Regions from separate parts of the Pseudoclavibacter sp. RFBI5 genome, predicted to be linked through region 2. Evidence: predicted binding sites of a transcription regulator. Region 2 holds the regulator's gene; the other holds the start of a gene.
What was found. Region 2 encodes LexA, which represses DNA repair genes until DNA is damaged. Its sites were predicted from a motif close to TCGAACANNTGTTCGA; they were not measured.
Positions count from the first base shown of each region.

Region 1: C5E06_RS15335 (HNH endonuclease signature motif containing protein) is a predicted target of LexA. The motif match lies at 1,155-1,170, and genes of this name have one in related genera.

Region 1 is NZ_PSYA01000012.1:56,888-60,298, reverse strand. It holds gene C5E06_RS15340 (DedA family protein) at 187-906, opposite strand; gene C5E06_RS15335 (HNH endonuclease signature motif containing protein) at 1,276-2,817, shown strand; gene C5E06_RS15330 (hypothetical protein) at 2,814-3,411, shown strand, end outside.
Region 2 is NZ_PSYA01000008.1:113,785-117,195, forward strand. It holds gene hflX (GTPase HflX) at 1-1,465, shown strand, start outside; gene lexA (transcriptional repressor LexA) at 1,579-2,232, opposite strand; gene C5E06_RS06515 (LysM peptidoglycan-binding domain-containing protein) at 2,458-2,775, shown strand; gene C5E06_RS06520 (histidinol-phosphate transaminase) at 2,821-3,411, shown strand, end outside.

The sequences.
Region 1 (3,411 bases), on a different contig from region 2:
CCTCACTGCAACGCCGTCGAGAGACGCGGCAGAGCATGCCGCGCAGGCAAGCCTACGTCGCGTTCGAGGCGCCCGTCAGCGCCCGGAATCGAGTCTCGCGGGAGGGTGGCATGCCTTGTTACCGGCGGTTCGCGGGGCGGCGGAGTCCACACTGCGCCGGGGCAGCTGGCGCCGCGATCCCGACGCTCAGTCGCCGAGCTTCTGGTCGAAGTCCTTCGGTGCAAGCGAGAGGTTCTTCGCTTCATCGCGGCTGCGCTGCTCCGCCTCGCGGCGGGACTTCCGCGAGTTCAGGAGGTAGTGGATGCTCGTGGGCACCACGGTCGCGAGCACCGCGACGATCAGGATCACGTCGATGTACTCGCGGATGAAGTCGCCGAGTACCGGCACATAGCCGAGGAGGTAGCCGGCGAAGGTGAGGCCGGCGCCCCAGATGAGCGCGCCGATGAGGTTGTAGATCGTGTACTTGCGGTAGTCCATCTTGCCGACGCCCGCGGCCACCGGAGCGAAGGTGCGCACGACAGGAACGAAGCGGGCGATGATGACCGCGAGGCCGCCGAAGCGCTCGAAGAACGCGTTGGTCCGTTCGACGTTCTTCACGCTGAAGAGGCCGCTCTCCTTGCGCTCGAAGATCCTCGGCCCCGCTTTTCGCCCTATCAGGTAGCCGACCTCGCCGCCGAGGAACGCGGCGAATCCGATGGCGAGGCACACCCACCAGATGTCGAAGCCGATGCCCGGGTAGAAGGCGAGCAGGCCCGTGATGAGCAACAGTGTGTCGCCGGGCAGCAGGAAGCCGACGAGGAGGCCGGTCTCCGAGAACACGATGAGGCACACGACGAGAAGCGCCCAGGGGCCCGCACCGTGAATGATCGTTTCAGGGTCGAGCCAGGGGAAGAGTGTGGGAGCCACGGAAGGATGCGTCCAGTCGCTGAGATGCAGGGGCGGTAAGTGAAGCAGAGGTGATCGAAAGAGTATCCCGCGCGCGCCCTGGGAGGAACACAGCTTGGACGGGGTACCCGCGGGGTGCTCTCGCCCGCCGAATGTCGGCGGCCAGAAGTAGCGTCGAAGGTGTGCTGGGAGGCGCGCGGGCTCGCCTGCGTGGCTGGTGATTCCAGCGTCCGGTTACTGTTCTGTGACGTGGGATTTCTCCACAGAGCACGAATATACGTTCGATGCACGATAGGCTGGGACTGGCTTCGGGGGAAGCCAGCTCGGCACGTGAATCCGCAGGCAGAAATGCCTTGGGTGGAGGGTGCCGGGACAATGAGGGGGGATTCGATGGGCGACGACGAACACGCATTGGGTGGAGTAGCTGGTGCTGGTGCTGGTGCTGGAGTCCTCGCGGGTCTACCGGCGAGCGTTGCTGCTGTCGAGCGAGAGTCCGGCATCGCAGCCACGGCCGTCGTCACGGCGCTGGTCGACGGGCGACAGCCCGTCTCGTCGGTGCTCGACGCCGAGTTCTTCGCCGCGTTCGAAGAGCTGGCCGCTCGCAAGCGGATGCTCGACGCGACGATCTTGGAGATGACGGCCGAGCTGCTCGGGCGAGACGAGATCACGCCGGTGGCCTTCTCTGGTTCTCTGGTGCGTCGGGGTGGGTACCGGTCCGTGCACGAGGCCGTGCGGCAGACCTTCGGCCTTCGCCGAGCCGAGGCGGCCAAGCTTCGCGAGGTCGCCGAGGCGACGCGCGAGCGCATCAGCATGACGGGCGAGGCGCTTCGGCCCACACGGAGCCAGGTCGCGGTCGCGGTCGCGGAAGGGCGGGTGACGCTCTCGCAGGCGTCGGCGATCGTCGCAGGGCTGCGCGAAGCGGGCGGCAGCGTCGATATCGGCGACCTCGATCGCGCAGAGTACGAGCTCGTCCAGGCCGCGTGCGGGCTCACCCAGGAGGACGACGAGCCGGCGTCGCCGGAGCGTCTGGCCAAGCAGGCCGCCGTGTGGGTGGCCTTCCTCGACCCAGACGGCGCGGAGCCCAACGCGGAACGTCAAGCCGCGAAGCGAGGACTCTCCTTCACCCGTCACGCTGACGGCATGGTGCAGGGCAGGCTCCTCGCGACCCCGGAGCAGGGCGAGACCATCATGCGCGTCCTCGACGCGTATCTCTCGCCGCGGCGCGACCACGCGTGCGAAGCAGGCGACGAGCCCAGCGGCACCCTCGCTCCTCAGGAGGAGCCGCAGATCCGGGACGATCGCAGCTTCTCTCAGCGACGCATCGACGCGCTCGTCTCGGTCTTCGCTCAGCATGCCGAGTCCCCACGCGCGCCCCGGACCGGCGGCGAAGCGCCCACCCTGGTCATGACCGTCACGCGGGCCGGTCTCGCGGGAGCCGCCGAGACGCTGGCGGACATCTCGCGGCTCGAGCACAGCGGCGAGGCTGTCCCGGTCGAGGCGGCCCTGCGCATCCTCTGCGATGGCATCATCCGGGTTGCGCTCGTCGACGACGACGGCGAAGTCCTCAAGCTCGGCCGCAAGCGAAGACTCTTCAGCCCGGCTCAACGGAGAGCGGTCTTCGCCCGGGACGGTGGGTGCAGAGCGCCCGCGTGCGAGCTCCCTTTCGACACCGTCGAGATCCACCATGTCATCCCGTGGTCGAGAGGCGGACGCACCGACACGAGCAACGGCATCGCGCTCTGCACCTTCCATCACCACGAAGTGCACCTGGGTCGGCTCACCATCTCGCCCGCGCAGAGCCGGACGTGGAAGGTCGAACCCGCAACCGGACCCAGGGTGGCTCGCATGCGCATCCGCGAGACACCGCGCGCGGTCCAGTTCCAAGCAACACCCAGCAGTGCCGAGGAGGTGCTTGGAAAGATGAGCGCATGACAGCATTCCGAACTCGGCAGTTCCCCACCATCGAGGTAATCAGGGGGCGTTGGGCGCTCGCTGCGGCCATCGAGACCGCGATCCTCGGCGAGGGTGGCGACAACTCCCGCGCCGACGAGCACGGCTGGTTCTACTCCGACGGGGGTGGCAGCTGGGCTCGGCTCACCCCGCTCCCCGACGGCCGGGCCGTCCTTGCTGGCATCGACCGGGACCACTCCGAGACGTACAGGCGGGGCTTCGACCTCATCACCGGCATGCCCGAGTGGGGAGTGGCGCACGCCGAAGCCGCCGTCACCTCAGAATCGGGACGCCGCTGGGTGGCAGGCGGGGAGCAGCCCTGGCTCGGATTCGTCTACTGGCGCGAGAACGCGGGGGACGCCTGGCGCGCCGTTGACCACGGCGTCGCCGACGGACTCGACCGGCATCTGCTCCCCGTGCTCAGTGAGGAGCAGATGCTCGCCGCCGCCGCCGACTGGTTCGAGGGTGCCGTCATGGACCTCGACGACCCGGAATCAGCCCCCGAGCAGGTCGACGCGGAAGCCGTCCGGCGAGGCGCCGAGCTGGGCCCGGACCTCACCGCAGAGGCGCTCACTG
Region 2 (3,411 bases):
CGCGAAGGAACCGGGCGCCACGATGACCCTGTTCTCCTCCGGCAGAGCGCAGGCGCTGCAGGACGGCGCCAGCACGAGCTATGACGGCGAGGCCGACGGCGACCAGCTCGAACGAGAAGCCAGGCAGTCGCTGCGACGAGTCGAGAGCCTGCGAACGGAACTCGAGGACGTCACCGAGGTCGAGTACCGCAAGGTGCGCCTCGAGCGGGTCGTGCTCGTCGGCGTCTACCGCAGGAACTCCCTCGAGGAGGCCGAGAACTCGATGCAGGAGCTAGCCGCGCTCGCCGAAACTGCGGGAGCCGTCGTCCTCGACGGCGTGCTGCAGCGTCGGCCGAACCCCGACCCCGCCACGTACCTCGGCCGAGGCAAGGTCGCTGAGCTCAAGGAGATCGTCGCGGCGCTCGAAGCCGACACGGTGGTCGCCGACACCGAGCTCGCGCCCAGCCAGCGTCGCGCGCTCGAAGACGAGATCAAGGTGAAGGTCATCGACCGCACCGCGGTGATCCTCGACATCTTCTCCCAGCACGCCAAGAGCCGCGAGGGCAAGGCGCAGGTCGAGCTGGCGCAGATGGAGTACATGCTCCCGCGCCTTCGCGGATGGGGCGAGTCGATGTCCCGGCAGGCCGGTGGCCAGGTCGGCTCCGGCGGTGCCGGCATGGGGTCACGAGGCCCTGGAGAGACCAAGATCGAGCTCGACCGTCGGCGCATCCGCACGAAGATGGCCAAGCTTCGCCACCAGATCGCCGACATGAAGGATTCGCGTGACGTGAAGCGCGCGACCCGACAGCGCAACCAGGTTCCGGCCGTCGCGATCGTGGGGTACACGAACGCCGGCAAGTCGAGCCTCCTCAACCGCATCACGCATGCGGGCGTCCTGGTCGAGAACGTTCTCTTCGCGACCCTCGACGCGACGGTGCGCAAGGCGGCGACGGAAGACGGCCGCCCCTACACGATTGCCGACACGGTCGGCTTCGTGCGTAACCTGCCCCACCAGCTGGTCGAAGCCTTCCGCTCGACGCTCGAGGAGCTGCAGGCTGCCGATGTCATCGTGCATGCCGTCGATGCCTCCCACCCGGATCCCGCCGCGCAGCTCGCCACGGTGCGAGACGTCATCGGAGAGGTCGAAGCCCACGATGTTCCCGAGATCGTGGTCTTCACGAAGGCCGACCTGGTCGATAGCGATCGACGCCTCGAGCTCCAGGGGCTCGCCCCCGACGGCCTCTTCGTCTCCGCGCACACGGGTGAGGGCATCGACCTGCTGCTCGGGCGCATCGCCGAGCTCCTGCCAACCCCCGAGGTGACCATCGAGGTCCTTGTGCCCTTCGAGCGCGGCGATCTCGTCTCCTACCTGCACGAGCGAGGTGCCGTGCTCGAGCTCGAGCACGTGGAGAGCGGCACGCGGCTCAAGGCCCGGGTCCACCCCGACCAGCTCGGACTGTTCGAGGCGTTCGCGGTCGCAGGCTGACGCATACGCCTCAGTCCTCCTGAGGGAGGCATGCAGAAGAGCGGCGAGCCCATCGGGCTCGCCGCTCTTCTGCATCTGCTGACGTGTGCAGGCGCCGGTGCTTCCGGCTGCTCTCAGATGGAGCGGAGGACAGCGACGACCTTGCCGAGGATCTCGGACTCATCGCCGAGGATGGGCTCGAAGTCGCTGTTGCGGGGGAGCAGCCAGATGTGGCCGTCACGCTTGCGGAAGGTCTTGACCGTGGCTTCTCCGTCGAGCATCGCGGCGACGATGTCGCCGTTCTCCGCGTTGCGCTGTGACCGCACGACGACCCAGTCGCCGTCGCAGATGGCAGCATCGATCATCGACTCGCCAACGACACGCAGCAGGAAGAGCTCTCCCTTGCCGACGATCTGACGGGGGAGCGCGAAGACGTCTTCGACCTGCTGCTCCGCCGTGATCGGGATGCCGGCTGCGATCCTGCCGACCACCGGGACGAACGCGGCCTCAGCCGTCTCGTTGGAATCGCCATCGTCGGTGTGGTCGAAGTGCACCAGCACCTCGAGGGCGCGGGGCATGCCCGGATTGCGCTTGATGTAGCCGAACTTCTCCAGCTGGCCGAGCTGGTGGGTGACGCTCGACAAGGAGACGAGGCCGACTTCGTCGCCGATCTCGCGCATGCTCGGCGGGTACCCGCGCGTGCGCACCGACTCCATGATGCAGGTCAGGATGCGCTCCTGCTTCTCGGTCAGTTTTCTGTAGATGTCGCTCGCTGGCTTCTTGGCCATGTCGTCTCCGTCCGCTCTCCGACACGGAATGTCGGTGGCAGGTGATGCACTGCCTGATAGCGCCAACCCTACCGAGGGTGCACGCAGGTACGAAACATTTCTTCGAGTGTTGTGGATGAAAGTTCGAGAGATTCGAACTGGAAGCCTTGACTTGGCACTTTGTTCGTAGCTATATTCAGTACATACATTCGACCACTCGAAGATGTGGACGAATCAGGAGGAATCATGAACACCACTGCCGTTGCACCACTCCGCCTCACCGTCCGAGGCCGTCGTGTCCTGCTCGCCATCGCTGCGCTGCCCGTCGCCGCAGCCATCGCCCTCGGGGCCACGCACATGAACTCCGCGGCGGCCTCGAGCGACGCCGCAGGCGTCGAGTTCGAGTACGTCACCGTCGGCGCTGGCGACACGCTCTGGGGCATCGCCGAGGAGGTCGCGGGCGATTCCGATATCCGCGACGTCATCGTCGAGATATCCAAGCTCAACGCTCTTGAGAACGGCACGGTTCAGGCCGGGCAGCGCCTCGCCCTCCCACTCGACTGAGTCCACAGCCCATTCCAGGCGCAGACCGCGTCGTAGGCTTGTGCGGTGACCTCGTTCGAAGACCTGCCCATCCGTGACGACCTCCGCGGACTCACCCCCTACGGAGCGCCGCAGCAGCCGGTGCGCGTTGCCATCAACGTCAACGAGAATCCGCACCCCGTGCCGGAGGTCGTGGCCAGGCGAATCATCGAGGCGATCGCCCGCGAGCTCCCCGGACTCAATCGCTACCCGGACCGCGAGTTCACGAAGTTGCGCGAGCAGCTGAGCGTCTACCTGGGCCGGGGCATCGGTCCCGAACAGGTGTGGGCCGCCAACGGCTCGAACGAGATCATGCAGCAGCTGCTGCAGGTCTTCGGTGGCCCCGGGCGCAGCGTGCTCAGCTTCACACCCAGCTACTCGATGTACCCCCTTCTCGCCAGAGGGGTTGGGTCCGAATGGATTCCGGTGTCACGCGCTGACGGCTTCGCGCTGACCGCGGACCTCGTCACGGAGGCACTTCGTCGAGAGCGCCCCGACATCACCATCATCTGCACGCCGAACAACCCCACGGGCACCGTCACCGATCTCGACGTGATCGCGGCTGCGTACGACGCGACCGACGGCATCCTGATCGTCGATGAGGCCTACGCCGAGTTC